One region of the Streptomyces sp. NPDC048442 genome, then DNA from elsewhere that is predicted to be linked to it. Evidence: predicted binding sites of a transcription regulator. Region 1 holds the regulator's gene; the other holds the start of a gene.
What was found. Region 1 encodes HrcA, which represses chaperone genes, less so after heat shock. Its sites were predicted from a motif close to TTNGCACTCNGNNNNNCNGAGTGCNAA; they were not measured.

Region 1 (14,932 bases):
CCGTGCCGAAGCCCTGGCACTGCGGGCAGGGCCGCGAGGTCATGACCTGGCCGAGGAACGACCGGGTGACCTGCGAGACCTCACCGCGGCCGCGACACATGTCACAGGTCTGCGCGGAGGTGCCGGGGGCAGCGCCCTCGCCACTGCAGGTCGTGCACACCACAGCGGTGTCGACCTGGATCTCCTTGGTGGTGCCGAAGGCCGCCTCATTGAGGTCGATCTCCAGCCGGATCATGGCGTCCTGGCCGCGGCGGGTGCGCGACCGCGGGCCGCGCTGGGACGCCGTACCGAAGAAGGCGTCCATGATGTCGGAGAAGTTTCCGAAACCACCCTGGCCGAAGCCGCCCGCACCGCCTCCGCCGGAGGCCGACAGCGGGTCGCCGCCGAGGTCGTAGACCTGCTTCTTCTGCGGGTCCGACAACACCTCGTAGGCGGCGTTGATCTCCTTGAAGCGCTCCTGAGTCTTCGGGTCCGGATTCACATCCGGGTGAAGCTCACGCGCAAGACGCCTGAACGCCTTCTTGATTTCGTCCTGGGAAGCGTCGCGGCGCACGCCGAGTACGGCGTAGTAGTCCGTGGCCACTTACGACTCCGCCAGGATCTGTCCGACGTAACGTGCCACTGCGCGTACCGCTCCCATCGTTCCGGGGTAGTCCATGCGGGTCGGTCCGACCACGCCTAGCTTGGCGACTGCCTCGTCGCCCGAACCGTAGCCGACTGCGACCACGGACGTAGAACTGAGTCCCTCGTGAGCATTCTCATGACCGATACGTACGGTCATGCCGGACTCCGTGGCCTCTCCGAGCAGCTTCAGCAGAACGACCTGCTCCTCCAGCGCCTCCAGTACGGGGCGGATGGTGAGCGGGAAGTCGTGGCCGAAGCGGGTGAGATTGGCGGTGCCGCCGATCATCAGCCGTTCCTCGGTCTCTTCCACGAGCGTCTCCAGAAGAGTCGCGAGAACCGTCGAAACGGTTCCCCTGTCCTCCGGATCGAACGACTCGGGAAGTTCCTGCACCAACTGCGGAACATCGGCGAACCTGCGGCCCACGACCCGGCTGTTGAGCCGCGCCCGCAGATCCGCCAGGGACATCTCGCCGAACGGCGCCGGGCAGTCGATCATCCGCTGCTCGACCCGTCCTGTGTCGGTGATCAGCACCAGCATCAGCCGGGCGGGCGCCAACGACAGGAGCTCCACGTGCCGCACCGTGGAACGCGTCAGCGACGGGTACTGGACGACGGCCACCTGCCGGGTCAGCTGCGCGAGCAGCCGCACCGTACGGGCGACGACGTCGTCGAGGTCGAGCGACGCGTCCAGGAAGCTCTGGATCGCCCGCCGCTCCGGCGTGGACAGGGGCTTGACCCCCGCCAGCCGGTCGACGAACAGCCGATAGCCCTTGTCCGTGGGGATGCGCCCGGCACTGGTGTGCGGCTGGGCGATGAACCCCTCGTCCTCCAGGGCCGCCATGTCGTTGCGGACGGTGGCCGGGGAGACGCCGAGCTGGTGCCGCTCGGTGAGCGCCTTGGAGCCGACGGGCTCCTCCGTGCCGACATAGTCCTGGACGATGGCGCGCAGCACTTCAAGTCTGCGTTCACTGAGCATCGCGCACACCTCCAAGCCTTGATGTTCCCTGGTGCAGATCGGGCGTACGGGGCTGGTGCCCCGCCGCCCTGCCTGGCACTCCCCGTGCGCGAGTGCCAGCGATTGTCCGGGCCAGTGTACGGCGGCGGGGTGCCGACCGGGCAAGGGCGGCAGCTCACGCTAGCGTCACGGTATGGAGATGCGATGGGAAGAGGCCGGCTGGGAACAACTCGCTCCGGGCGTCGGCAGGCGACGGCTGCCTGGCTGGGACGCGACGGTCGGCCTGGTCTGCGGCGCCCGGGGCGCGCTCCTGTACGACACCGGGTCCTCGCTGCGCGAGGGCGCCGGGATCCGGCTTCAGGCCCAGTCGCTGCTCGGCCGCAGAGTGACGCATCTCGCGCTCAGCCACCCCCACTTCGACCATGTGCTGGGGGCGGGCGTCTTCGCGGGCGTCGAGGTGTTCGCCGCGGCCGGCATGGACACGCTGCTCGTCTCGCAGCGGGAGTCGATCGCCACCGACGCGGTACGTCAAGGGGTGGATCCGCACACCGCCGCCGAGGCCGCGGAGCTGCTGGCCGCCCCGCACCACCTGGTCTCCAGCGAGCGCACCCTCGACCTGGGCGGCGGGCGCAGCGTCCTGTTCGCCAACCTGGGACCCGCGCACAGCGGCCACGACCTGGTGGCCCTCGTACCGGGCCTGGAGGGCGGCCCCGAGGTCGTCTTCTGCGGGGACCTGGTGGAGGAGTCCGGGGAGCCGCAGGCGGGCCCCGACGCGGTCGCCGGACGGTGGCCCGAGGCGCTGGACCGGCTCCTCTCCCTGGGCGGCGAGGACGCCGTGTACGTGCCGGGGCACGGTGCGGCGGTGGACGCGGCGTTCGTCAGGGCCCAACGCGACGCGCTGGCACGCCGTTTCAAGGCCTCCTGGCTGCCCCTCGGGCACGTGTCGTAGCGTCTGACGCATGCGCAGCTACAGCCCCGACTTCACCCCGCCCTGGAAGAAGTCGACGCCCGCCCCCGAACTCCCCGCCGAGTACGACCTGGTGGTGGAGGAGGTGTCGACGGGCTTCTGCGGTGCGGTGATCCGCACCGAGAAGACGGCCGAGGGCCCGACGGTCACCCTGGAGGACCGCTTCGGCAAGCACCGGGTGTTCCCGATGACTGCGGCCGGCTTCCTCTATGAGGGTGCGCCGGTGACGCTGGTACGGCCGCCCTCGGGTGCCTCCCCCATGCGCCCCGCCCGTACCGCTTCCGGGTCGGTCGCCGTCACCCACGCGCGGGCGCGCGTGGCGCGGGCGGGCCGCATCTATGTGGAGGGGCGGCACGACGCGGAACTGGTGGAACGCGTCTGGGGCGACGACCTGCGCATCGAGGGCGTCGTCGTCGAATACCTGGAGGGCATCGACGACCTGCCGGCGATCGTTGCCGAGTTCGCCCCGGGGCCGGACGCGAAACTCGGCGTCCTGGTCGACCACCTGGTGCCGGGCTCGAAGGAGTCCCGCATCGCCGCCCGGGTGACGGACGCCCACGTCCTGATCGTCGGGCACCCCTACATCGACGTGTGGGAGGCCGTGAAGCCGTCCTCCGTCGGCATCCCCGGCTGGCCTCGGGTCCCCCGCGGCCAGGACTGGAAGACGGGCGTGTGCCGGGCGCTCGGCTGGCCGGACAACACGGGCGCCGCCTGGCAGCACATCCTGGCGCGGGTGAGCACGTACAGGGACCTGGAACCGTCCCTGCTCGGCGCGGTGGAGCGGCTCATCGACCACGTGACGGTCGGCGACGTGCCGCAGGGCTGACCGGAAGCGGTGCCCGCAGCATGGCAGCGTTTCCGCCCGGTCGCCCCGCCCGGCCGCCCGGGTCGCAGCCACCGGTCGCTCGGGTCTCAGCCACCGGCCGCCCGGGTCGCTGCGCGCGGCCGCCCGGTGGCTGCGCGCGGTCCTCAGTCCACCAGGTCCCGCACCACCGCGTCCGCGAGCAGCCGGCCGCGCAGGGTGAGCACCGCGCGGCCCTCGGCGTAAGGACCGTCCTCCAAGAGGCCGCCCCTTACCGCCTTCTCCGCGGCAGCCAGCCCGGCGGGCTTCAGCAGCGACAGCTCGCAGCCCTCGACGAGCCGCAGCTCCAGCAGGATCCGCTCGACCCTGCGGTCCTCGTCGAGCAGCACCTCGCGCCCGGCCCCGGGGGACCGCCCCTCGCCCAGCGCCTGTGCGTAGGCACCGGGATGCTTGACGTTCCACCAGCGCACACCGCCGACGTGGCTGTGCGCACCGGGCCCGGCGCCCCACCAGTCGGCGCCACGCCAGTACAGCTCGTTGTGCAGGCACCGGCCGGCCTCGGAGGTCGCCCAGTTGGACACCTCGTACCAGGAGAAACCGGCCTTCGAGAGCGCCTCCTCCGTCATCAGGTAGCGGTCCGCGTGCACGTCGTCGTCCGTCATCGGGACCTCGCCGCGCCGGATCCGCCGGGCGAGCTGGGTGCCCTCCTCGACGATCAGCGCGTACGCACTCACATGGTCGGGGCCCGCCCCGATGGCCGCGTCGAGGGACGCCTGCCAGTCGGCGTCGGACTCCCCCGGGGTGCCGTAGATCAGGTCCAGGTTCACATGGTCGAAGCCGGCCGCCCGCGCCTCCGCGACACACGCCTCCGGGCGCCCCGGGGTGTGCGTACGGTCCAGGATCTTCAGCACGTGCTGCTTGGCGCTCTGCATCCCGAACGACACCCGGTTGAAGCCGCCCTCGCGCAGCTCCGCCAGGTACGCCGGATTCACCGACTCGGGATTGGCCTCCGTCGTGACCTCGCAGTCGTCCGCGAGCCCGAACTCCTCGCGCACCGCCCCCAACATCCGTACGAGATCGGCGGCGGGCAGCAGGGTGGGCGTCCCGCCGCCCACGAAGACGGTCCGCACCGGCCGCGGGTCGTCGCCCAGCACCTTGCGCGCGAGGCGCACTTCCTCCACCAGCGTCGCCGCGTAGTTGTCGCGCGAAGCAAGCGCTCCGCCCGACCCCCGCAGCTCGGTCGCCGTATACGTATTGAAGTCGCAGTACCCGCACCGGGTCGCGCAGTACGGCACGTGCAGATAGAACCCGAGCGGCCGCTCCCCCGCCCCCCGCAGCGCATCAAGAGGCAGCGCCCCGTCCTCGGGCATGGGCTCACCATCAGGCAGTACAGAAGGCATGCCCCCATTGTCCGCCCTCCGGGAACCCGATACCGCCGCCGCTGTCCGCCCTACGGGAACCCGGCACCGCCGCCGCCCTACTCCGCCCGCAGCACCAGCAGCGCCACGTCGTCGTCCGGCGGATCCTCCGCGAACCCGTGCACCGCCCTGGTGATCCGCTCCGCCACCCCCTGCGCCGACAGCCCCGCACACCCCGCCAGCTCCGCCGCCAGCCCCTCCCCGTCATCGAACAGCACCTGCCCGCACCGCCGCTCCGTCACCCCGTCCGTCACGCTCAGCAGCACCTCCCCCGACGCCAGCACGAACGTTTCACTCTCGTACGCCGCGTCGTCCAGCACCCCGAGCAGCACCCCCGGCCGGCCCGCCGCCCGCACCTCCCCGTCGGGCCGCAGCACCAGCGGCAGCGGGTGCCCGGCGCTGGAAACCGTGCATCGCACCCCGCCGCCGTCCGCCTCCGGGAGCGGCTCCAGCTCTCCGTACAGCATCGACAGGAAACGTGCCTGCGGTCCGTCCGGGAGGTCCTGGCCGCCCGCGGCGGCGACCAGCCGCGCCGCCGCGTCCGCGGACTCCGTCGCATCGTCGAGCAGCAGCCGGTTGAGCCGGTCCAGGACCCCCGACACCTGGTAGCCCTCGCGTGCGAGCAGCCGCAGCCACGGCCGCACCAGCCCGGTGACGACGGCGGCCTCCGGTCCGTTGCCCTGTACGTCGCCCAGGGCGAAGCACCAGCGGCCGTCCGACGCGTGGAAGATGTCGTAGAAGTCGCCGCCGGCCAGCCCCTCGCCCCGCGGCTGGTAGACGAGGGCGCTGGTCAGGCCTGGGATCTCGGCAACCTGGCTGGGCAGCAGGGCCCGCTGCAGGACACTGGAGATGGTGGCCTGCTGGGTGTACCGGCGGGCGGCGCCCACGGCGAGCGCCACCCTGCGTACGAAGTCCTCGATGAGCCCGGTCACCTCGTCGGGAATGCGCGGCATGCCGGCCCTCCCGAGCATCAGGATGCCGACCCTGCGCCCGCCCACCACCATCTGGCAGGCGAGCACCGCACCGGCCCCGCCGAAGGTCGCCCCGGTGCCCGGCCAGGGCAGCGCCACGGGGCCGCCGCGGGCGGATTCGGGCAGCCGCGGCGGCTCCTTCTCCAGCAGGGCGCGCAGTTCCTCCACGCATGCCTCGCGCGCGTGCCAGACGCGGGCGAGCCGCGGTTGCGCCCCCGGGCCGCCGCCCTCCGGGTCGAGCCACACGGCGCACCAGTCGGCGAGCCGGGGCACCAGCAGCTGCGCGGCGAGCGCCACCACCATGTCCTGGTCGAACTGCCCGGCCAGCAGGTCGGAGGCCTCGGCGAGGAACGACAGCGCACCCCGGTTGATCCAGTCCTGGTCCTCGCCGCGCAGCTGCCTGCGCGGCAGCGGGGCGAGGATCTCGGCCACCCGCAGCCCGCGCTGGAACTCCTGGTGGGCGGCGAGGACGGTGGGGGTGAGCGCGGGACTGTCGGCCGCGGCGGGCTGCCAGCCGTCCAGCGGGAGCGCCGCCCAGACTGTCTTGAGGCCGGTGCGGTAGGTGACGCCCCAGCTTTCGGCGAGTCCGGCGACGAGGTGGAGGCCGCGCCCGTACTCGGGGGCGTCGGCCCTCTCGTAGCGCTGCGGTTCGTTGCGTACGACCCGGGAGGGGTGGTGGTCGGAGACCTCGATGACGAGGGCGGCGGTTTCGCTGGTGGCGCCCGGGGGCTCGATGCGGCACAGGAGTTCGACGGTGGTGCCCGCGTGCACGACGGCATTGGTGACGAGTTCGTTGACGACCAGGGCCGCGTCGTCGGCGAGACGGGAGGCGAAGCCCTCGTCGGCGGGCAGCAGGGGCGTACCGGACCAGTCCGCGACGGCAGCCCGCAGGAACTTCCGCGCGGCGGACGGCGCGAGCGGGTTCCCGGGCAGGCTGGTGCGGGCCTCGGACTGGATCTCGCACCTCCCGGCCCACGGATTTCTCGCACGGGCGCCGTTGGCCCGCTGCGTCGGAATGGATGCCACAGTGCGGCTCCTGGTCGGTTCTCGCAATGCGCCGCTTACGACAACCACAGGGTGACAGACTGGGCCCGCCCATAAGCACCGAGTCACCGAAGTGGGCCCCGATGAACGAAGATCGCACCACTTCGCACCCCGGCGAGGGGTGGGTGCACGCCTCCGAACTGCGCCCTCTCCTCGCCGCGACGACCGCGCTGCGGGACGGGGACTTCCGGGTCCGGCTGCCGGCGGCACAGGAGGGGACCCCGGCCGAACCGACCGCGGCCTTCCACCAGATCGCCCACCGCAAGGAGCACTACGGGGCCGAACTCGCCCGTGTGCGCCGGGAGGTCGTACGGCACGGCAGGCTCGACGAGCGCCTCGCGGTGAGCCCCGGCCAGGGCCGCTGGGCCTCCCACATCAACAGTACGAACGCCCTGCTCGACGCCCTCGTGGTGCCCGCCGTCAACGCCACGCGCGTGCTGGACGCGGTCGCGGGCGGCGACCTCACCCAGCGGGTCGACCTGCACGACGGAAACCGGCAGCTGCACGGCGACCTGCGCCGGCCGGGCCGGGCGGTCAACACGATGGTCGACCAGCTCTCCGCCTTCGCCTACGAAGTCACCCGCGTCGCCCGCGAAGTCGGCACGGTCGGTCAGCTGGGCGGCCGCGCCCAGGGGACAGCCGGGATGCGCGTCGGCAGGTTTCACCGTCCCGGACGCTCCGGTGGCACCGGCTGCCCCCGTGGTCCCGGGGCAGGCCGACGACTCGTAGTGAGCCCGCCGGCCCACCACCGACGCTGTGAGGCAGTAGACGATGACCGCTGAGGCACCGCAGAGCGATTGCGCCAGCATCCTGCTGGTTGGACGACATGGAGGACAACCTCATCGCACTGGAGGCCGTTCTGGGCCCGCTGAACGAACCGTTGGTACGGGCCCGTTCGGGCGAGGAGGCGATGAAGGCGCTGCTGCGGCAGAAGTTCGCCGCCGCCGACTTCCTGACCAAGCCGTTCGACCCGTGGGTGCTGCGCGCAAAAGTGAATGTCTTCCTCGAACTGCACCGCAAGAACCGCCAGCTGGAGCGGATGCTGGAGCAGGAGCGGCAGCAGTTCGGGCTCGCCGAGCAGTTGTCGGAGATCGAGGGGTGCGTCGCCCAGGGCCGTCCGGGCGACGCGTCGCAACTGCGGGGCCAGGTGGCCCGGATGAAGGAGACCCTCACGGAAATGCGCCGCGGCCAGGGCAGCTGACCGCGACGCGTCCCACACGTTCCAAAGAGCCGGATCAGGCCTCCCGGCTCCCCGCGTACATCTCGTCGATCAGGTGCTTGTACTCCCGCTCGACGACCGGCCGCTTCAGCTTCAGGCTGGGCGTGAGCTCACCGTTCTCGACATCCAGGTCGCGGGGCAGCAGCCGGAACTTCTTGATGGTCTGCCAGCGCTGCAGGCCCTCGTTGAGCTCCTTGACGTAACCCTCTATGAGGGCCTGGGTCTCCGGCGCGGCGACCACCTCCGCGTACGTCGTCGCCCGCAGGCCCTGCTCCTTCGCCCAGCCGAGGATCGTCGGCTCGTCGAGGGAGATCAGCGCCGTGCAGAAGTTCCGGTCGGCGCCGTGCACCAGGATGTTCGACACGTACGGACAGACCGCCTTGAACTGCCCCTCGGTCTCGGCGGGCGAGACATACTTGCCGCCGGACGTCTTGATGATGTCCTTCTTGCGGTCGGTGATCTTCAGGTACCCGTCCGCCGACAGTTCCCCGATGTCGCCGGTGTGGAACCAGCCGTCGGGCTCCAGGACTTCGGCGGTCTTCTCCGGCAGCCCGTGGTAGCCCTGCATGATGCCGGGGCCGCGCAGCAGGATCTCGCCGTCCTCCGCGATACGGACCTCGGTGCCGGGGAGCGGCTTGCCGACGGTGCCGGTGCGGTACGCCTCACCGGGGTTGACGAAGCTGGCGGCGCTGGACTCGGTCAGCCCGTACCCCTCCAGGATGTGGATCCCGGCGCCTGCGAAGAAGTAGCCGATGTCGGGGGCGAGCGCGGCCGAACCCGACACGCACGCCCGCAGCCGCCCGCCGAACGCCTCACGGATCTTCGAGAAGACCAGCGCGTCCGCGACCTTGTGCTTGGCGTTCAGCGCGAAGGGTGCTGTCGCCTGCCCGGTGCGCCGGAAGTTGTCCTGCGTCACCTTCGCGTACTCGCGGCCGATGCCCGCCGCCCACAGGAAGATCTTGTACTTGGCTCCGCCACCGGCCCGTGCCTTTGCGGCGACGCCGTTGTAAACCTTCTCGAAGATGCGCGGTACGGCGGCCATGTACGTCGGCTGCACGACCGGCAGATTCTCAATGATCTTGTCGATGCGGCCGTCGACGGCGGTGACGTGCCCGACCTCGATCTGTCCGGAGGTGAGCACCTTGCCGAAGACGTGCGCCAGCGGCAGCCACAGGTACTGCAGGTCGTCCTTGGTGATCAGCCCGGTCGCGACGGTCGCCTTCGCCATGTACGACCAGCAGTCGTGCGGCAGCCGTACACCCTTGGGGCGGCCGGTGGTGCCGGAGGTGTAGATGAGCGTGGCGAGCTGGTCGGAGGTGATCGCCGCGACACGCTCCTTGACCGCGTCCGGGTTCTTCTCCAGGTACGCCGCTCCGCGTGCCTCCAGGTCGGCGAGCGAGAGCACCCAGCCCTCGGGGTCGCCGTCGGCGGGCTTGGCGTCCTCGGCGTTGACGACCACGACGTGGGCGAGGTTCGGCAGCTCGGCGCGCTTCTCGCGGGCCTTGGCGAGCTGGTCGGCGTCCTCGGCGATCAGTACGCGGCTCTCGGAGTCGGAGAGGATGTACGCCGACTCCTCGGCGTTGGTCGAGGGATAGATCGTGGTGGTGGCGGCACCCGCACACATCACACCGAGGTCCGCGAGGATCCACTCGACCCTGGTGTTCGAGGCGAGCGCGACCCGCTCCTCGGGCTGCACGCCGAGTTCGACGAGGCCGGCGCCGATCGAGTACACCCGCTTGGCGGCCTGCCCCCAGCTCAACGAGCGCCATTCGTCGGGCCCCTGTCCACTGGACGGTGGCACCGGATACCGGTAGGCCTCCCCGTCCGGCGTGGCGGCCACGCGCTCGATGAAGAGGGCCGCGACGGACGGCGGCCGGTTCTCGATCATGGTCTGTGTGTCGCTCACGACGTCCTCCGGGCCCACGGCATTGCTGCGCGACTGGCTGGTATTTAACTGGCGAGTAACAAACGATCAGTGATCAGAGTAGAGCGCCGGGGCCTGGTGCGTAAGAGCTCCCGGGCCCTCCTTTTCATAACGGACCTGACCGTGGCCGCCAGGTGGTCCCGGGCACTCCTACCGAGCGGTACAACAGGCCGCACGGGCTCCGGACACGGCCGCACGGACTTTCCGTACACGGGCCGCACGGACTTCCGTACAACGAAACGGGCCCGCCGCACCGAGGTGCGACGGGCCCGTACTCGGCTGCCGGTGGTTCAGGCGCCCCGGCTGCTTCTGCCCGGCTACTTCTTCTTGCTGCTGGATTCGTCGCTGGAGAGGACCGCGATGAAGGCTTCCTGCGGAACCTCGACGCTGCCGACCATCTTCATCCGCTTCTTGCCCTCCTTCTGCTTCTCCAGGAGCTTGCGCTTGCGGGAAATGTCGCCGCCGTAGCACTTGGCGAGGACGTCCTTGCGGATGGCGCGGATCGTCTCGCGGGAGATGACCCGGGAGCCGATGGCGGCCTGGATGGGGATCTCGAAGGCCTGCCGCGGAATGAGCTCGCGCAACTTGGCCACGAGGCGCACCCCGTACGCGTACGCCGCGTCCTTGTGCGTGACGGCGGAGAAGGCGTCGACCCTGTCGCCGTGCAGCAGGATGTCGACCTTGACCAGTGCTGCGGACTGCTCGCCGGTGGGCTCGTAGTCGAGGGAGGCATAGCCGCGGGTCTTGGACTTCAGCTGGTCGAAGAAGTCGAAGACAATTTCTGCGAGCGGCAGCGTGTAGCGGATCTCGACACGGTCCTCGGAGAGGTAGTCCATGCCCAGGAGCGTGCCGCGACGGGTCTGGCAGAGCTCCATGATCGCGCCGATGAACTCGCTGGGGGCGAGGATCGTGGCCCGTACGACCGGCTCGAAGACGTCCGAGATCTTGCCCTCGGGGAATTCGCTCGGGTTGGTCACGATGTGCTCGGAGCCGTCCTCCATGACCACGCGGTAGACCACGTTGGGCGCGGTCGCGATGAGGTCGAGGCCGAACTCGCGCTCCAGGCGCTCACGGATCACGTCGAGGTGCAGCAGGCCGAGGAAGCCGACGCGGAAGCCGAAGCCCAGCGCCGCCGAGGTCTCCGGCTCGTACACCAGCGCGGCGTCGTTGAGCTGGAGCTTGTCGAGGGCCTCGCGCAGGTCCGGGTACTCGGAGCCGTCCACCGGATACAGGCCCGAGAAGACCATCGGCTTCGGGTCCTTGTAGCCGCCCAGCGCCTCCGTTGCCCCCTTGTTCAGGGAGGTGATGGTGTCGCCGACCTTGGACTGCCGGACGTCCTTCACACCGGTGATGATGTAGCCGACCTCGCCGACACCGAGACCGTCGGAGGACGTCATCTCGGGCGACGAGACGCCGATCTCCAGCAGTTCGTGGGTGGCGCCGGTCGACATCATCTTGATGCGCTCGCGCTTGTTGAGCTGGCCGTCGACCACTCGTACGTACGTCACGACGCCGCGGTAGGAGTCGTAGACCGAGTCGAAGATCATCGCGCGGGCGGGCGCGTCCTTGACGCCGACCGGGGCCGGCACGTCGCGCACGACGCGGTCGAGCAGCGCGTCCACGCCGACACCGGTCTTCGCGGAGACCTTCAGAACATCCTCGGGCTGGCAGCCGATGAGGTTGGCCAGCTCCTCGGAGAACTTCTCCGGCTGGGCGGCCGGCAGGTCGATCTTGTTGAGGACGGGGACGATCGCGAGGTCGTTCTCCATCGCCAGGTAGAGGTTGGCGAGAGTCTGCGCCTCGATGCCCTGTGCCGCGTCGACCAGCAGGACCGTGCCCTCGCAGGCCGCCAGCGAGCGGGAGACCTCGTAGGTGAAGTCCACGTGGCCCGGGGTGTCGATCATGTTGAGGACGTGGGTCTTGCCCTTGCCCTCGCCTTCGCCCGGCGCCCAGGGCAGCCGTACCGCCTGGGACTTGATCGTGATGCCGCGCTCGCGCTCGATGTCCATGCGGTCGAGGTACTGGGCACGCATCTGCCGCGGGTCGACCACACCGGTCAGCTGGAGCATCCGGTCGGCAAGCGTCGACTTGCCGTGGTCGATGTGCGCGATGATGCAGAAGTTGCGGAGCAGTGCCGGGTCGGTACGGCTCGGCTCGGGCACGTGGAGAGGAGTCGCGGGCACGCAGGGTCCTGATTCTTGAGAAGACGTACACGGTGGGCGCCACGGATGTGCGTCGGGCGCGCGCGTGCGTCGTTCTCGTCTCGGTCCGGAAGTTGTGAAGTCTTCCCATGGTCCCACGGCTGGGGGGCTGCGGCCGGTTTGGGCCGGTCGGCGGACGACTGGTAGCCTGGGCAGCTGTGTCTCGTGACCCTTGCGGGTGGCGGGACGCACATCGAGATCCAACCGAACCTGTAAAGGCTCTTTCGTGGCGAACATCAAGTCCCAGATCAAGCGGAACAAGACCAACGAGAAGGCGCGCCTGCGCAACAAGGCCGTCAAGTCCTCGGTCAAGACCGCCGTGCGCAAGGCCCGCGAGGCCGTCGTCGCCGGTGACGTCGAGAAGGCCACGCTGGCCGTTCGCGACGCCTCCCGCGCGCTCGACAAGGCCGCCAGCAAGGGTGTCATCCACAAGAACGCCGCCGCCAACAAGAAGTCGGCGCTGGCTGCCAAGGTCGCCACCCTGCAGGCCTGAGCATCACTCTGAGGTACCTGTAGTGAATCGTCGGCGCCAGGATTCAGCGGACCCTCTCTACCGCTCCTGACCCGACACCCCCGCCGCGCACCGAACGCGTTCGCCACGCGGGCGCGGTGGACCACCAGCTTGAACCGGAACCCCGGTCTCCGTCCTTCCCCAGGACGGGACCGGGGTTCTGGCGTTTCCCTCTCGCGCTTCCCTTCGGCGTTTCCCCCTCGCGTTTCCCTTCGGCGTTTCCCTTACGCAGCGAGGGCGGGTTGCGTACGGCGAAGCGCGGGCTGCTTGTGCAAGGAGGCCTAGCGGGCCGGAGGCCTAGCGGGACGGCCGTGCGCGAGCGGCGCGGGCCACCGCGACGACCGCCTTCTCCAGGGCGTACTCCGGGTCGTCCCCGCCGCCCTTGACGCCCGCGTCGGCATCGGCGACCGCGCGCAGTGCGAGTGCGACGCCGTCCGCCGACCAGCCGCGCATCTGCTGGCGGACCCGGTCGATCTTCCACGGCGGCATACCGAGGTCCCGGGCCAGGTCCCCGGGGCGGGCGCCGCGCGGGGCGGAGGCGAGCTTGCCGATGGCGCGTACGGCCTGAGCGAGCGCACTGGTGATCAGGACGGGAGCGACGCCGGTCGACAACGACCAGCGCAGCGCTTCGAGCGCTTCGGCCGCCCGGCCCTCGACCGCGCGGTCGGCGACGGTGAAGCTGGAGGCTTCGGCGCGGCCCGTGTAGTACCGGCCGACGATCGCCTCGTCGATGGTGCCCTCGACGTCCGAGACGAGCTGCGAGACGGCGCTGGCCAGCTCGCGCAGGTCGCTGCCGATGGAGTCGACGAGCGCCTGGCCCGCCTCGGGCGTGGCGGACCGGCCCAGCGCGCGGAACTCGGACCGTACGAACGAGAGCCGCTCGGCGGGCTTGGTGGTCTTGGGGCAGGCGACCTCGCGGGCACCGGCCTTGCGGGCCGCGTCGAGGAGGCCCTTGCCCTTGGCGCCGCCCGCGTGCAGCAGGACGAGGGTGATCTCTTCGGCGGGGGCGCCGAGGTACGCCTTGACGTCCTTGATCGTGTCGGCGGAGAGGTCCTGTGCGTTGCGCACGACGACGACCTTGCGCTCGGAGAAGAGCGAGGGGCTGGTCAGCTCGGCGAGGGTGCCTGGTTCCAGCTTGTCGGGCGTGAGGTCGCGCACGTCGGTCTCCGCGTCGGCGGCGCGGGCCGCCGCCACTACCTGCCGCACGGCGCGGTCGAGCAGCAGGTCCTCCTGCCCCACGGCGAGGGTGACGGGGGCGAGCGGATCGTCGGTCGAATTCTTCCTGGTGGCCATCGCGGTCAAGCATCCCACGGGCCACTGACAGTGCCCGCCCCGCCGAGTTCGTACCGGGCGAGTACCGGACAATGTCCACGTGAGCGATGTGCGACATGTGTTGGTACTGCCGGACCGGGATGCCGCCGAGGAGGTGGCCCAGGAGCTGCCCGACCGGTTCGGGACGGCCCAGGAGCCCCAGCTCGTACGGGACGCCCTGGCGGGCGAGGACGACGCCGAGGACGCCCAGTGGCTGGTGGTGGTCGAGGACCCGGAGGGGCGCCTGGACTCCGCGGCACTGGACGCGCTGGCCGCGGAGTACGAGGGGTGGCTGGAGGCCCCGTAGGAGAGGCGCTCGGGGGTGGGGTGCCCGGCGACCTGGCACCCACGATAGGTGCCCAGGGCTCCTAAAAGGCCTGCTCAGGCGGCCGGGGCGGCCGGCCCTTTGGGGATGATCTGGATGTCCAGCTCGACGGCGATGGACGAGCCGACGGCGGCGATGCCGTGCCCGAGCATCGTCTGCCAGGTGAGGGTGAAGTCCTCGCGGTGCAGTTCGGCGCTGGAGTGGACGGCCGCGCGGGTCTCGCCCTGGATGCCGTTGCCCATGCCGAGGTACTGGCTGTCGAGCGTGACGGTGCGGCTCACGCCGTGCAGGGTGAGGGCGCCGGAGATCGCCCAGCGGCTGCCGCCGCGGTGCACGAAGCGGTCGCTGTAGAACTCCATCGTCGGGTAGTTCGCGACGTCGAAGAAGTCCTTGCCCCGCAGGTGGTCGTCGCGCATCTTGACGTTGGTGTCGATGGACGCGGCGTCGATGATGACGTGCATGGCGGAGTTCTCCATGCGCTCGCCGATGCGGACCGCGCCCGCGAAGCTGTTGAACCGGCCGCGGATACGGGCGAGGCCGATGTGCCGTGCGGAGAAGCTGATCTGGGAGTGCATGAGGTCGATCTCCCACTCGCCGGGCTCCGGGAGCGGGGGCGGTGAGGCGATCTGGAGGGTCACGTCCCCGAGGCCGGAGTGGCCG
Region 2 (14,932 bases), on a different contig from region 1:
GTTCCCGTACGCCCGGCTATTCGCCCCCGTAGCCGAACTTCCTCCGCCGCAGCCCCGCCTCCGTGATCCGCCGCACCAGCTCCTTGCTGCCGATCTCCACCGCACCCGCCGCGACGGCGTCCGCGTACCGCCCCTCCGGCACGTCGTAGTGGTCGCGCTCGAACGCCCGGGGCGGGCAGCCGACCCGGGCGGCGAAGGCATGGAGTTCGTCGTACGAGACGTCGCTGACCAGGTGGGACCAGAGGCGGCCGTGGCCGGGCCAGGTCGGCGGGTCTATGTAGATCGTCATGCGGGCGGCAGCTTTCCGACGGGGGCGACGGCGACGACGGCCTTGGTGCAGACCCAGTGGGGGTCGGGGCCCAGCTCGGGCTCGACCTCCAGTGCGTGCGGGTCGCCTTCGTGGCAGACGGGGCAGAGGGGCCAGCGGCCGTACCTCTCCAGGAGGGAGTCCTGTACGTCCTGGGCTATCAGGCCCGTGACGAACCCGGCCCCCTCGGGCCACTGCTCGACCCACCAGCGGCGGTGGGTCACCGCGTCCTCGACGAGGTTCACCACGTCGGCGTCTGCGACATCACGGGCGGCGAGGTCGGCCATGACGAGGGCGCGGGCGGCATGGAGGGACTGTTCGAGGGGGGAGAGGGGGTCAAGGGAATCCATGAACCAATTGTCGCGCGGGCCCCGGGTGACCGAAGTCCCACCACCTCCACGACCTCCGGACTGTTGACTGACCCCCGCCCTGAAAATATCTTTCAGAGGTGAGCGACCCACTGAAGAAAAGTTCCACCCACCGGGGCCCGGGGCGCACAAGCCCCACCCCCGCCGCATCCACCCCCGCCGCATCCACCCCCGCCGCATCCACCCCCGCCGCATCCACCCCCGCCGCATCCACCGCCCCCGCCCCCGCCGCCCTCGCCGCCAAGGTCCGCACCCTCGCCCCCTCCATGACCCGCTCCATGCAGCGCGTCGCCGAGGCCGTGGCGAGCGATCCCGCCGGGTGCGCCGCGCTCACCGTCACCGGGCTCGCCGAGCTGACCGGGACCAGCGAGGCCACCGTCGTACGGACCTCCCGCCTCCTCGGCTACCCCGGTTACCGCGACCTCCGCCTCGCCCTCGCCGGTCTCGCCGCCCACCAGCAGTCCGGGCGCGCCCCCGCCGTCACCGCCGACATCGCCGTCGACGACCCGATAGCCGACGTCGTCGCCAAGCTCGCACACGACGAACAGCAGACCCTCGCCGACACCGCCGCCGGCCTGGACACCGTCCAACTCGGCGCTGCGGTAAGCGCGTTGGCGCAGGCCCGCCGCGTCGAGATCTACGGCGCCGGTGCCTCGTCCCTCGTCGGCATGGACCTCGCCCAGAAGCTGCTCCGGATCGGGCTGTTCGCCCACGCACACAGCGACCCGCACCTCGCCGTGACCAATGCCGTACTGCTGCGCGCCGGTGACGTCGCCATCGCCATCACTCACTCCGGGTCGACCGGCGACACCATCGAACCCCTCCGGGTCGCCTTCGAGCACGGCGCGACGACCATCGCCGTCACCGGCCGGCCGGGCGGGCCCGTCGCCCAGTACGCCGACCACGTCCTCACCACCTCCACCGCCCGCGAGAGCGAACTGCGACCGGCTGCCATGTCCAGCCGTACCAGCCAACTCCTCGTCGTGGACTGCCTGTTCGTGGGCGTCGCCCAGCGTACGTACGACACGGCGGGCCCCGCACTCGCCGCCTCGTACGAGGCACTCGCCCACCGCCACGACCCCCGCGCCACCCGATAAGGACCCCTCCACCATGACCAGCACCCCCGCCGGCACCACCCGATAAGGACCCCTCCACCATGACCAGCACCCCCGCCGGCACCACCCCCTACGGCGAGCTGCGCGCCCAGCTCGACACCCTCACCACGGAGGCCTTCCGCCCCGAGCTCGCCGAGATCGACCAGCTGTCCACCCCCGAGCTGGCCGCCCTGATGAACAGCGAGGACGCGACCGTTCCGGCGGCCGTCGCCGCACAGCTCCCGCAGATCGCCGCCGCCATCGACTCCATCGCCGAGCGAATGGCGCGCGGCGGCCGGCTGATCTACGCGGGCGCCGGTACGGCAGGACGCCTCGGTGTCCTCGACGCCTCCGAGTGCCCGCCCACCTTCAACACCGACCCCACCGAGGTCGTCGGACTGATCGCCGGAGGCCCCGTCGCGATGGTCAAGGCCGTGGAGGGTGCGGAGGACAGCAAGGAGCTGGCCGCCGCCGACCTCGACGCGCTCAAGGTCGGCGCCGACGACACCGTCATCGGGATCTCCGCCTCCGGCCGCACCCCGTACGCCATCGGCGCCGTCGAGCACGCCCGCACCCTCGGCGCCCTCACCGCCGGCCTCTCCTGCAACGCGGGCAGCGCCCTCGCCGCAGCAGCCGAGCACGGCATCGAGGTCGTCGTCGGGCCCGAACTCCTCACCGGATCAACCCGGTTGAAGTCGGGCACCGCCCAGAAGCTCGTCCTCAACATGATCTCGACGCTCGTCATGATCCGGCTCGGCAAGACGTACGGAAACCTCATGGTCGACGTCCGCGCCTCCAACGAGAAGCTGCGCGCCCGCTCCCGCCGCATCGTCGCCCTCGCCACCGGCGCCGACGACACAGAGATCGAGGCCGCCCTCACCGCCGCCGACGGCGAGGTCAAGAACGCCATCCTGATCATCCTCGGCGACGTCGACGGCCCCACCGCCAAGGCCCTGCTCGACGAGGAGCACGGCCACCTCCGCGCGGCCCTCAAGTCCGCGCACCGGAAGTAACCCCCTCCCCCCACAGCAAGGCACCACGCACCATGAGCACCGACACCCCTGAGAACAAGAACCGCGCCACCGCCGCCGCGATCCTTCCGCTCGTCGGCGGCGCGGACAACGTCACTTCGGTCGTCCACTGCATGACCCGCCTCCGGCTGGGCCTGCGCGACCGTACGCTCGTCCAGGACGACGCGCTCAAGGCGTTGCCCGCAGTCATGGGCGTGGTCGAGGACGACACGTACCAGATCGTCCTCGGGCCCGGCACGGTCGCCCGGGTCACCCCCGAGTTCGAGGCCCTCGTCGAAGAGGGCAGGTCCACGCCCTCGATGACGGCCGAAGAACTGGCCGCCGAGGGCGCCGCACTCAAGGCCGCCCGGAAGGCGAAGAACGCCACCCCCTTCAAGCTCTTCCTGCGCCGCATCGCCAGCATCTTCGTCCCGCTGATCCCCGCCCTCATCGGCTGCGGCATCATCGCGGGACTCAACGGCCTGCTGATCAACCTGGGATGGCTCCCCACCCTCACCCCGGCGCTCGCCGCCATCGCGTCCGGCTTCATGGCGCTCATCGCGGTCTTCGTCGGCTTCCACACGGCGAAGGAGTTCGGCGGCACGCCCATCCTGGGCGGGGCCGTCGCCGCGATCATCGTCTTCCCCGGCGTCGCGAAGATCGACGCGTTCGGCCAGACCCTCGCCCCCGGCCAGGGCGGTGTCCTCGGCGCACTCGCCGCAGCCGTACTCGCCGTCCACATCGAGAAGTGGTGCCGTCGCTGGGTCCCCGAATCCCTGGACGTCCTCCTCACGCCCACCCTCACCGTGCTGCTCTCCGGCCTGGTCACCCTCTTCGGCCTGATGTTCGTCGCCGGGGAGATCTCCGCCGCCATCGGTACGGGCGCCAACTGGCTCCTCGACCACACCGGCGCCTTCGCGGGCCTCGTCCTCGGCGGCCTCTTCCTCCCCCTCGTCATGCTGGGCCTGCACCAGGCCCTCATCCCCATCCACACCACCCTCATCGAGCAGCAGGGTTTCACCGTCCTGCTCCCGATCCTGGCGATGGCGGGCGCGGGTCAGGTCGGCTGTGCGGCGGCCGTCTTCCTCCGCCTCAAGAACAACCGCTCGATCCGCAACACCATCAAGTCCGCCCTCCCGGCAGGCATCCTGGGCGTCGGCGAACCCCTCATCTACGGTGTCTCGCTCCCGCTCGGCCGCCCGTTCATCACGGCGTGTGCCGGTGGCGCGGCGGGCGGCGCGTTCGTCGGCCTCTTCTCGATGCTCGGCGACAAGGTCGGCTCGACGGCCATCGGCCCGTCCGGCTGGGCCCTCTTCCCGCTCCTCCAGGGCAACCACGGCCTCGGCACGACGATCGCCGTCTACGCGGGCGGCCTCCTCATCGGCTACCTCGTCGGCTTCGCCGCCACGTACTGGTTCGGCTTCACGAAGACGATGCTGGCGGAACTGAACACGCCTGCCGCCGACGCGGCGGCCGACCCCGAGAAGCCCAGGGAAACGGTCGCCGCCTGACCCCGGACCGTACGAAAGCACGTACGGAAGCACGTACGGAAGCACCGTACGGAAGCACCGTACGGAAACGCAGATACACAGAAACGCCACTGGGGCGGCACCCCCGAAGGGATACCGCCCCAGTGGACGTACCTACTGCGTCATGCAGAGGGAAGCAGGACTTAGAAGTCCATGTCCCCGCCCGGCATGCCACCCGGGGCGGCAGCGCCGGCCTTCTCGGGCTTGTCGGCGATGACGGCCTCGGTGGTGAGGAACAGCGCGGCGATCGACGCGGCGTTCTGGAGGGCGGAGCGCGTGACCTTCGCCGGGTCCAGGATGCCCTCGGCGATCATGTCGACGTACTCACCGGTGGCGGCGTTCAGGCCGTGACCGATGGGCAGGTTGCGGACCTTCTCCACGACGACGCCACCCTCGAGACCACCGTTGACGGCGATCTGCTTGAGCGGGGCCTCCAGCGCGAGCTTCACGGCGTTGGCGCCGGTCGCCTCGTCGCCCGTGAGCTCCAGCTTGTCGAAGACGGCCGAGGCCTGGAGGAGGGCGACGCCACCACCGGCGACGATGCCCTCTTCGACGGCGGCCTTCGCGTTGCGAACGGCGTCCTCGATGCGGTGCTTGCGCTCCTTGAGCTCGACCTCGGTGGCGGCACCGGCCTTGATGACGGCCACGCCGCCGGCCAGCTTCGCCAGGCGCTCCTGGAGCTTCTCGCGGTCGTAGTCCGAGTCGCTGTTCTCGATCTCGGCGCGGATCTGGTTGACGCGACCGGCAACCTGCTCGCTGTCACCGGCACCGTCGACGATGGTCGTCTCGTCCTTGGTGATGACGACCTTGCGGGCGCGGCCGAGCAGGTCGAGACCGGCGTTCTCCAGCTTGAGGCCGACCTCCTCGGAGATGACCGTGCCGCCCGTGAGGATGGCGATGTCGTTCAGCATGGCCTTGCGGCGGTCGCCGAAGCCCGGGGCCTTGACGGCGACGGACTTGAACGTGCCACGGATCTTGTTGACGACGAGGGTGGAGAGCGCCTCGCCCTCGACGTCCTCGGCGATGATCAGCAGCGGCTTGCCGGACTGCATGACCTTCTCCAGCAGCGGAAGGAGGTCCTTCACGTTGCCGATCTTGCTGTTGACGATCAGGATGTACGGGTCGTCCAGCGCCGACTCCATGCGCTCCATGTCGGTCGCGAAGTACGCCGAGATGTAGCCCTTGTCGAAGCGCATGCCCTCGGTGAGCTCAAGCTCCAGGCCGAAGGTCTGCGACTCCTCGACCGTGATGACGCCTTCCTTGCCGACCTTGTCCATCGCCTCGGCGATGAGCTCGCCGATCTGGGTGTCGGCGGCGGAGATGGAGGCCGTCGAAGCGATCTGCTCCTTGGTCTCGACATCCTTCGCCTGCTCCAGGAGCGCGGCGGAGACGGCCTCGACGGCCTTCTCGATGCCACGCTTCAGGGCCATCGGGTTGGCACCCGCGGCTACGTTGCGAAGGCCCTCACGAACCAGCGCCTGCGCGAGGACGGTCGCGGTCGTCGTACCGTCACCGGCGACGTCGTCCGTCTTCTTCGCGACCTCCTTGACGAGCTCGGCACCGATCTTCTCGTACGGGTCCTCGAGCTCGATCTCCTTGGCGATGGAGACACCGTCGTTGGTGATCGTGGGGGCGCCCCACTTCTTCTCAAGGACGACGTTGCGGCCCTTGGGGCCAAGGGTGACCTTGACGGCGTCGGCGAGCTGGTTCATGCCACGCTCGAGGCCGCGCCGGGCCTCCTCGTCGAACGCGATGATCTTGGCCATGTGAAGTGGTCCTCCCAGGACGGGGTGGATTTCTCCGGACCGTTGGTTCGATGCCCGCGACGGACGGCTCAAAAGGCGGAGGATTCCTTACCCCCGACCCCGTGGGCCTCACCGAACCTGGTCCAAGTTCTGTCACTCTCACTGGGAGAGTGCTAACGCCAATGATTAGCACTCGACCCCGTCGAGTGCAAGGCCGTCCCGGAGGGACGTCGATGAGGGGTGGCGGTCGGGCGACGGGCGGGCGCAAGCGGCTACCACAGATCCTGGAGCGCGCGGCACGCCGTACGCCGTACGCACCACACGCCGTACGCCGGACGCACCAAGGGCCCGTACCCCTGGTGACGGGATACGGGCCCTCGGTGTGTGAGTGCTGATGTAAGTCGTTGAGTAGTGCGTCGGTGGTCGATCGCGCCGAGATCAGACGGCGAGCTTGACCATGTCCGCCTGCGGACCCTTCTGGCCCTGCGAGATCTCGAACTCGACTCGCTGACCTTCTTCAAGTGAGCGGTAGCCGTCCATCTGGATCGCGCTGTAGTGGACGAAAACATCCGCACCACCGTCGACCGCGATGAAGCCGTACCCCTTCTCCGCGTTGAACCACTTGACGGTGCCCTGAGCCATGCCTAACTCCCCTATTACTGGCCCTTGCGCGGGACCGCACTTCGCGACCCCGGGTCAGACCCCACCCGCCGAACAGGAACGCGGAAGGTGTGCGCCGAAGCGCGTCGACCGCGGCTGAATGTATCCGCCCAACTGCCCTCTGCAACAGGTCAATCGGACGAGAATTCTGGGTACGCCTGAACGGCCGGATCGGTCAACTACCGTGATTCCAGGGCAAGTCGGGCCGGACATAGTGTGCGCATCGGCGGCAAAAGGCTCGAACGCGCGGGCCGCATCTTCTCTCGTTCTCATATGCACGAGGCACAGGCGGAGAGTGGGGCTTCCCCTACTCTACCTCTTTCAACCATGCAGAATTGCCCCCTCCGCTTGTGAGCGGAGAGGGCAACTTCCGTTAATTCGAAGAGCTTTGAGGGCCTCAGCCGCCCGCACTGTGCTCGATGGTCAGCCTCCGGCGACGGCGGGAATGATCGAGATGCCCGCGCCGTCCGGCGTGGCCGTCTCCAGGCCGCTCTCGAAGCGCACGTCGTCGTCGTTCACGTACACGTTCACGAAGCGGCGCAGCTTGCCCTGGTCGTCCAGGACGCGGGCGGCGATGCCGCCGTGGTTCTTCTCCAGGTCGGCGATGACCTCGGCGAGGGTGGAGCCCTCGGCCACGACCTCGGACTCACCGCCGGTGTACGTGCGCAGGATGGTGGGGATGCGGACCTTGACGCTCATGGTGTTCAGCCTTCCGTAGCGTTGCGTGCGAGTCGTTGCGAGCCGAGGATCTCAGCGGGCCAGGCCGGCGTCGCGGAACGCGTCCAGGCTCGGACGGATGGTCGCGGAGGGGCCGGTGGTCGGGGCCACCGCGTCCAGCGTCTTGAGTCCGTCGCCCGTGTTGAGCACGACGGTGGTCAGCGTCGGGTCCAGCAGACCGGCGTCGATGAGCTTCTTCGTGACGCCGACGGTCACGCCGCCCGCGGTCTCCGCGAAGATGCCCTCGGTGCGGGCCAGCAGCTTGATCGCGTCGACGACCTGCTCGTCGTTCACGTCCTCGACGGCGCCGCCCGTACGGCGGGCGATGTCCAGGACGTACGGGCCGTCCGCCGGGTTGCCGATGGCGAGGGACTTGGCGATGGTGTTCGGCTTCTGCGGGCGTACGACGTCGTGCCCGGCCTTGAAGGCGGTGGACACCGGCGAACAGCCCTCGGCCTGCGCACCGAAGATCTTGTACGGCTTGTCCTCGACCAGCCCGAGCTTGATCAGCTCCTGGAGACCCTTGTCGATCTTCGTGAGCTGCGAGCCCGAGGCGATCGGGATGACGATCTGGTCCGGGAGCCGCCAGCCGAGCTGCTCGCAGATCTCGTACGCGAGCGTCTTGGAACCCTCTCCGTAGTACGGGCGCAGGTTGACGTTGACGAAGCCCCAGCCCTCGCCGAGCGGGTCGCCGATGAGCTCGGAGCAGAACCGGTTCACGTCGTCGTAGTTGCCCTCGATGCCGACCAGCTCGCCCCCGTACACGGCGGCCATGACGACCTTGCCCTGCTCCAGGTCGTGCGGGATGAACACACAGGAGCGGAAGCCCGCCCGCGCGGCGGCGGCGCCGACGGCACCGGCCAGGTTGCCGGTGGAGGAGCAGGAGAGGGTCGTGAAGCCGAAGGCGCGGGCGGCCTCGACGGCGATCGCGACGACGCGGTCCTTGAAGGAGTGCGTCGGGTTGCCGGAGTCGTCCTTGACGTACAGGCCGCCGGTGACGCCCAGCTCACGGGCCAGGTTGTCGGCCTTGACCAGCTTCGTGAAGCCGGGGTTCAGGCTGGGCTTGGTGGCCACGTCGGCGGGGACGGGCAGCAGCGGGGCGTAGCGCCAGATGTTCTCCGGGCCGGCCTCGATGCGCTTCTTCAGCTCTTCGGGGGTGCCGGCGGGCAGGTCGTACGCCACTTCCAGCGGGCCGAAACAGAGCTGGCAGGCGAAGATCGGGCCGAGTGCGAAGCGCTCCCCGCACTCGCGGCAGGAGAGGGCGGCGGCGGGGCCGAGGTCAACGGTCTTCGGAGTGGTTTCGGTGGTCTGCACAGCCATGATGGCGAGGTCCTTCCTCATCTTCCCCGCGACGGCTTTCGCCACGAGACGGAATTGGCACCTTCCCGACCTGACCTCGCGGTCGGTCGGGGGGTTGCCGGGACTTCAACGGGCCGTTTCCCTCTGTCCCTCTGGATGAGCGCTATGACTCCGGACCGCCGTGGAGACGGGCCCGGGTGTTTGTGTGCGTACAGACCCCGACATGCGACGGTCGTCCGCGTTGTTCAAGACTGTAACCGAACCCCCGGACGGGCGTGCCAGTCGTCCGGACCGCGAGATGGATCACAGCTGTCTCCACGAGTGAGGAGTGACGGGCGTGCTGGAAGAGGTGGAGCGCTGGCTGAGTACGCGGTCCTGGGCGGCCGCCGACCGCCCGCTGGACCGGCTGCTCGCCGCCAAGGCCGCCCGTGGCAGCACCGTCAGCGTCGTCCTGCCCGCCCTGAACGAGGAAGCGACGGTCGGCCGCATCGTCGACACCGTCCGCCGGGACCTCATGGGCCCGGGTGCCCCCCTGGTGGACGAGCTGGTGGTGATCGATTCCGGCTCGACCGACCGCACGGCGAAGGAGGCCGCGGAAGCGGGCGCCCGGGTGGTGCACCGGGACGAGATCCTGCCGCGCATTCCGGCCGTGCCCGGCAAGGGCGAGGTGCTCTGGCGCTCCCTCCTGGTCACGAGCGGGGACGTGGTCTGCTTCGTGGACGCGGACCTGCAGGACTTCGACGCGTCGTTCGTGTCGGGGATCGTCGGCCCGCTGCTCACCGACCCTGACGTGCAGTTCGTGAAGGCGACGTACGACCGCCCGCTGGACGGGGCGGCCGGTCAGGGCGGCCGGGTCACCGAGCTGATGGCCCGCCCCCTGCTCAACCTCCACTGGCCCCAACTGGCCGGATTCGTACAGCCGTTGGGTGGTGAGTACGCGGTCCGGCGCTCCCTGCTCGAACGTCTCCCGTTCCCCGTCGGGTACGGAGTCGAGCTGGGCCTGCTCATCGACTCGCTCCACACGGTCGGCCTGGACGCCCTCGCCCAGGTCGACGTGGGCGTCCGCGTCCACCGCCACCAGGACGGCCAGGCCCTTGGCCGGATGGCCGCCGCGATCTACCGCACCGCCCAACTAAGGCTCTCCCGTGGGCACTTGATCCGCCCTTCCCTCACCCAGTTCGAGCGCGTCGGCACCGCCTTCGTCCCCCGCACCCACCCGGTGGACACGGAGGAGCGCCCGCCGATGCGGGAGATCGCGGAGTACGCGGAGCGGCACGCCGCCTGAACGGAGGGGCAACCCGCCCCGTACGCACGTTTGAGGGGAGCGCGTACCGGCTAGGTTTCGCCACATGGCTTCCCAGTACGACCCTCCGCAGTCCCCGGCCGCCCAGGTCCTCGTCGCGTCCAACCGCGGCCCGGTGACGTACTCCCTCGGCGACGACGGCGAGCTGACCGCCAAGCGCGGCGGCGGCGGCCTGGTCTCCGGGCTCTCCGCGATCGGCCCGGACGCGGACGCGCTGTGGGTGTGCTCGGCGCTCGGCGAAGGAGACCGGGAGGCGGTACGCCGCGGAATCGCAGGGGCGGGGCCGCAGGCCCCTCAGAACAAGGGCGGGGGTGGGCGACGGGCGGGAGAGCCTGGTGTCCGCATGCTCGACATCGACGCGGACACGCACGCGGCCGCGTACAACGGCATCTCGAACTCGGTCCTGTGGTTCGTCCACCACCTGCTCTACCAGACCCCGCTGGAGCCCGTCTTCGACGCGGAATTCCGGCGCCAGTGGGCGGCGTACGAGACCTACAACCGAGCCTTCGCCGACGCCCTGGCCTCGGCTGCCGCCCCGGGCGCCACCGTCCTCGTCCAGGACTACCACCTCTGCCTCGTCCCCGGAATGCTCCGCGCGCTCCGCCCCGACCTGCGCATCGGCCACTTCTCGCACACCCCGTGGGCCCCGGTCGACTACTTCCGGCTGCTCCCCGACGACATCGCCGAGCAGCTCCTGAGGGGCATCCTCGGCGCGGACCGGGTGGCCTTCCTCACCCGCCGCTGGGCGGACGCCTTCACCGCGTGCGCGCTGAAGATCCTCGGCGAGGAGGCCCTCGACGGAAAGCGGATCGGCGTCCACGGCCTCGGCGCGGACGCGGACTTCCTGCGCGAGCGCGCGCACCGGCCGGACGTCGAGGAGCGCCTGACCGCCCTCCGCGAGCAGGTCGGAGGCTCCGGCCGGCGCACCATCGTCCGCGTCGACCGCACCGAACTCTCCAAGAACATCGTGCGCGGCCTCCTCGCGTACGAACACCTCCTGGACACCCGCCCCGAGTGGCGCGAACGCGTCGTGCACATCGCCTTCGCCTACCCCTCCCGCCAGGACCTGGCCGTCTACCGCGACTACACGGAGGCGGTGCGGCGCATCGCCGACGACATCAACTCCTCCCACGGAACGCCCACTTGGACCCCGGTCGTCCTCCATGTCAAGGACGACTTCGCCCGCTCGCTCGCCGCCTACCGGCTCGCCGACGTCGCCCTGGTCAACCCGATCCGCGACGGCATGAACCTGGTCGCCAAGGAGATCCCGGTGGTCTCGGACGAGGGGTGCGCACTGGTCCTGTCCCGGGAGGCGGGCGCGTACGAGGAACTCGGCGACGACGCGATCGTCGTCAACCCGTACGACGTGACGGGCACGGCCGACGCGCTCCACGAGGCGCTGACGATGGAACGGGAAGAGCGCGCGGAACGCACGAAACGCCTGGCCGCGGCGGCGACGGCGCTGCCCCCGCAGCAGTGGTTCCTGGAACAGCTGGAGGCCCTGCGGGACTGAGCCTCCCTGTGCGCGTGCACACACGCCGAAGGCCCGGGACTCTTGCGAGTCCCGGGCCTTCGGTTTCTTCCAGTAGCGGGGACAGGATTTGAACCTGCGACCTCTGGGTTATGAGCCCAGCGAGCTACCGAGCTGCTCCACCCCGCGTCGGTAAACCTGACAGTACGGGGTTTCGGGTGCTGTGGGAAATCGATTCCTCACCTGCTCCTAGGGGAGGCGTTGCGCGAGGGACGCCAGGAAGGCGGCGACCTCGGCGGGTCCCGGCAGCAACACGTCGGCCTGCTCGGCGAGTTCGGGAATCGCCGTGCCGCTGCACAGCAGCAGTCCGGGAACGCCGTCGGAGCGGAGTTTCTGGACGGCGGCGTAGGCCGGGAGGTCGCCCAGGTCGTCGCCTGCGTAGAGGACCGAGGTCGCTCCGACCTCGTGCACGTACTCAGCCAGGGCGACGCCCTTGTCCATGCCCGGCGGCCTCAACTCAAGCACCAGGCGCCCCGGTTCGAGGATCAGACCGTGCCGGGCGGCGAGCTCGGCGAGGGGTGCGCGCAGGGCGTCGAAGGCGGCCTCGGGGTTGCTCGCCCGGCGGGTGTGGACGGCGAGGGCCTGCCCCTTCTCCTCCACCCAGGTGCCGTGCCACGCACCGTGCGCGTCGAGCACTCCTGGCAGCTCGGCGCGGACGCCGGCCAGGCCGGGGTGCGGGGCGGGGGTCTCGACGGTGCCGGTACGGGCGTCCCAGCGTTCGGCGCCGTAATGGCCGAGGACGGTGAGGTGCTCCAGTCCTGGGACCCCGGCGAAGCCGCCGTACCGCACGGCGACGCCCGCCGGCCGGCCGGTGACGATGGCCACGGAGGCGACACGCGGCGCGAGCACGGAGAGCGCGGGAACCACGCTGCGGTGGGCACGGGCCTGCTCGGGGTCCGGGACGATGTCGGCGAGCGTGCCGTCGAAGTCGAGGGCGACGAGGGCGTGTTGGGGCCCGTCGACGATCGCGGCGAGGGCGTCGCGGCCGGCGGGGGTGGACGGTTCGGGAAGAGTGTCCATGGCCCCGACAATACCGGGGCGCGGGACGCGGGGCGCTCGGCGCTGAGCGGGCGGCGGAGGGGTTGCGGTCCGCGTGGGGGCCGCCCCCTTGCCCACCCGTCCCGCCCCCGGGGGGCGGCCCCGCTGCCCAAGAGGGCTAGGGGGCCAGTGGGGGTAAGGGGCAGGCATTTAGGGGCGCGGGGAACTGCGCGATCAGCCACGACGCACCCGCACGACGCCCACCGGCCCGCCGCAGGCGCACGCGCAGGCGTGCCTACCTCCGCCCCCGCAGCCCCTCCCTCACCCGTCGTAGCCGGTTGACCGTCACCGGGTCCTGGACGAGTGCCCGCTCATCGTCCAGCAGCGCGTTCAGCAGCTGGTAGTAGCGCGTCGGCGAGATCCCGAGCTGTTCCCGGATCGCCCGCTCCTTCGCCCCGGGCCCGGCCCACCCCTGCCGCTCCACGGCAAGGACGGCCAGCTCCCGCTCGGACAAGGCCGGCGCCGCACCCTCGCCCGCCCCCGCCCCTGCCCCTGCCCTCGCGCCCTCGCCCTCGCTCTCGTACGGCAAATCCATCCGCCCAGCCTATTGCGCGTTGTCCGTCGCCGCCGCTTCCCGCGACAGCTCCCCCAGCACGCCCGACGGCGTGGTCGAACCCTCGACCGTCTTGCCGATGTCCTTCTTGATGCTCTCGCTCACCGTCGCCCACGACGTCTTGCCGACCGGGTACAGCTTCGAATTCCCCATCGCGTCAAGGAACTTGCGGACCTTCGCGTGCTTGCCGTCGGCGGCCATCTTGTCGCTCGCGGTGACCGTCGGCGGCAGCAGGTCGAACTCGTCGGCGAAGGCCATCACGTTCTCGTCGTTGTACGCGAAGTCGAGGAACTTGCCGATCTCCTTGCGGTGACCGTTCTTCCGGAAGCCCATCATCCAGTCGGCGACGCCCATCGCGGGCATGGCCTTGCCGCTCTCGGAGGGCAGCGGAACCATCTCGTACTCGACGCCGTTCTTCTCCGCCTGCTTCATCAGCGACGGGTGGCCGTTGAGCATGCCGACCTCGCCCTTCGCGAAGGCCTCGAAGGCGGCCTTGCGGTTGAGTTTGCCGGGGGCGACGGGGCCGGTCAGGCCGGGCTTGACGAGGTCTTCCTTGAGGAAGTCGAAGGCGCCGATGTTGCTGGCCGAATTGATCGTGTACATACCGATGTCATCGGTGTAGCCGGAGCCGGCGGCCAGCATCCAGTTCATGGTCTCGGCCTGCGCCTCCTCCGGGCCGAGCGGCAGCGCGAACGGGTACTTCACACCGTCCGCCTTGAGCGCCTTCGCGTCGGTGGCGAGGTCCGCCCAGGTCTTCGGGGCGGAGGTGATGCCGGCCTTCTCGAAGAGGCTCTTGTTGTAGAACATCAGCCGGGTGCTGCCGACGAACGGCATGCCGTACTGCATGCGGTTCACCTCGCCCGCGCGGGCGAGCGATTCGAGGAAGTTGGCCTGGGTCGGGATGGAGACCAGGTCGTCGACGGAGTACAGCTTGCTGGCCGCCGCATAGTCGGCGTACGCGCCGATCTGGGCGATGTCCGGGTCCTGGCCGCCCTTGACCATCTCGGCGACCTTGCGGTCCACGTCTTCCCACGAGTAGATCGAGACGTCGACCTTGATGCCGGGGTTGTTGTCCTCGAAGGCGCGGGCGAGCTTGTTCCAGTACTTCTTGGTGTTGTCGCCGCCGTCGAGGTTGTAGTCCGCGGCGACGAACTTCAGGGTCACCTCGTCGGAGCCGCCGATGCCGAGCGTGCCGCAGCCTGCGACGCCCGCTGTCATACCGAGTGCGGCTATCGCCGCGGTCAGACCCAAGTAGCGCCGCTGCACAGCCCGTTCCACCCCTTTTTTGCCCGTTTTGGTGACGTTTTGCGTTGATGTGTACGTACCTTTGTGAGGCTGTCCGCGTTCCATCAACGCCCTTGTCCGCATGAGTTGCGAGAAAATGCGATGAGTAGCGATTTTCCCCCATGCGTGACCGCGAGGTCTACACCACTTGGGTATCTCTTCCGCAACACCTTCCGCAAATCACGTACGGCCTGCTAAGCAGGGCTTCGGCAAGGTCATCCTGGTCGTCCACGTTCCCGAGGAGCCGTCGCGCATGTCCCGCACCGCAGTTGAGATAGCCACACAGCCGACCTGCTGGCGGCGCGCCGTCGAGTACGCGGCCGACTTCGAAGGCCTTCCCCTGCCTGGTGAGCGCGTTGCGGTCACCGGCTGCGGCACGTCGTGGTTCATGGCGATGGCGTACGCGGCACTGCGCGAGGCGTCGGGGCAGGGCGAGACGGACGCGTTCGCCTCCTCCGAGTTCCCGGCGGGGCGGTCGTACGACCGTGTGGTGG

Region 2: the regulator HrcA is predicted to act here: its motif matches at 6,204-6,230, upstream of groL (chaperonin GroEL).

What each region holds. Positions count from the first base shown of each region.
Region 1 covers NZ_JBEZKB010000001.1:245,367-260,298, forward strand. Annotated here, with positions in the region: partial or broken gene dnaJ (molecular chaperone DnaJ) at 1-583, opposite strand, end outside; gene hrcA (heat-inducible transcriptional repressor HrcA) at 584-1,600, opposite strand; gene AB0D18_RS01205 (MBL fold metallo-hydrolase) at 1,773-2,528, shown strand; gene AB0D18_RS01210 (DUF3097 domain-containing protein) at 2,539-3,372, shown strand; gene hemW (radical SAM family heme chaperone HemW) at 3,516-4,748, opposite strand; gene AB0D18_RS01220 (ATP-binding SpoIIE family protein phosphatase) at 4,826-6,694, opposite strand; partial or broken gene AB0D18_RS01225 (hybrid sensor histidine kinase/response regulator) at 6,865-7,413, shown strand; partial or broken gene AB0D18_RS01230 (response regulator) at 7,553-7,982, shown strand; gene AB0D18_RS01235 (AMP-dependent synthetase/ligase) at 8,017-9,906, opposite strand; gene lepA (translation elongation factor 4) at 10,242-12,107, opposite strand; gene rpsT (30S ribosomal protein S20) at 12,352-12,618, shown strand; gene holA (DNA polymerase III subunit delta) at 12,934-13,929, opposite strand; gene AB0D18_RS01255 (hypothetical protein) at 14,009-14,254, shown strand; gene AB0D18_RS01260 (YceI family protein) at 14,329-14,932, opposite strand, start outside.
Region 2 covers NZ_JBEZKB010000019.1:155,447-170,378, reverse strand. Annotated here, with positions in the region: gene AB0D18_RS26740 (DUF4031 domain-containing protein) at 17-289, opposite strand; gene AB0D18_RS26735 (hypothetical protein) at 286-657, opposite strand; gene AB0D18_RS26730 (MurR/RpiR family transcriptional regulator) at 756-1,772, shown strand; gene murQ (N-acetylmuramic acid 6-phosphate etherase) at 1,832-2,782, shown strand; gene AB0D18_RS26720 (PTS transporter subunit EIIC) at 2,815-4,290, shown strand; gene groL (chaperonin GroEL) at 4,452-6,074, opposite strand; gene AB0D18_RS26710 (cold-shock protein) at 6,492-6,695, opposite strand; gene AB0D18_RS26705 (MoaD/ThiS family protein) at 7,137-7,412, opposite strand; gene thrC (threonine synthase) at 7,464-8,750, opposite strand; SAM riboswitch class I at 8,765-8,892, opposite strand; gene AB0D18_RS26695 (glucosyl-3-phosphoglycerate synthase) at 9,067-10,014, shown strand; gene AB0D18_RS26690 (trehalose-6-phosphate synthase) at 10,079-11,545, shown strand; tRNA gene AB0D18_RS26685 (tRNA-Met) at 11,619-11,692, opposite strand; gene otsB (trehalose-phosphatase) at 11,753-12,583, opposite strand; gene AB0D18_RS26675 (DUF3263 domain-containing protein) at 12,837-13,136, opposite strand; gene AB0D18_RS26670 (extracellular solute-binding protein) at 13,146-14,432, opposite strand; gene AB0D18_RS26665 (sugar isomerase) at 14,692-14,932, shown strand, end outside.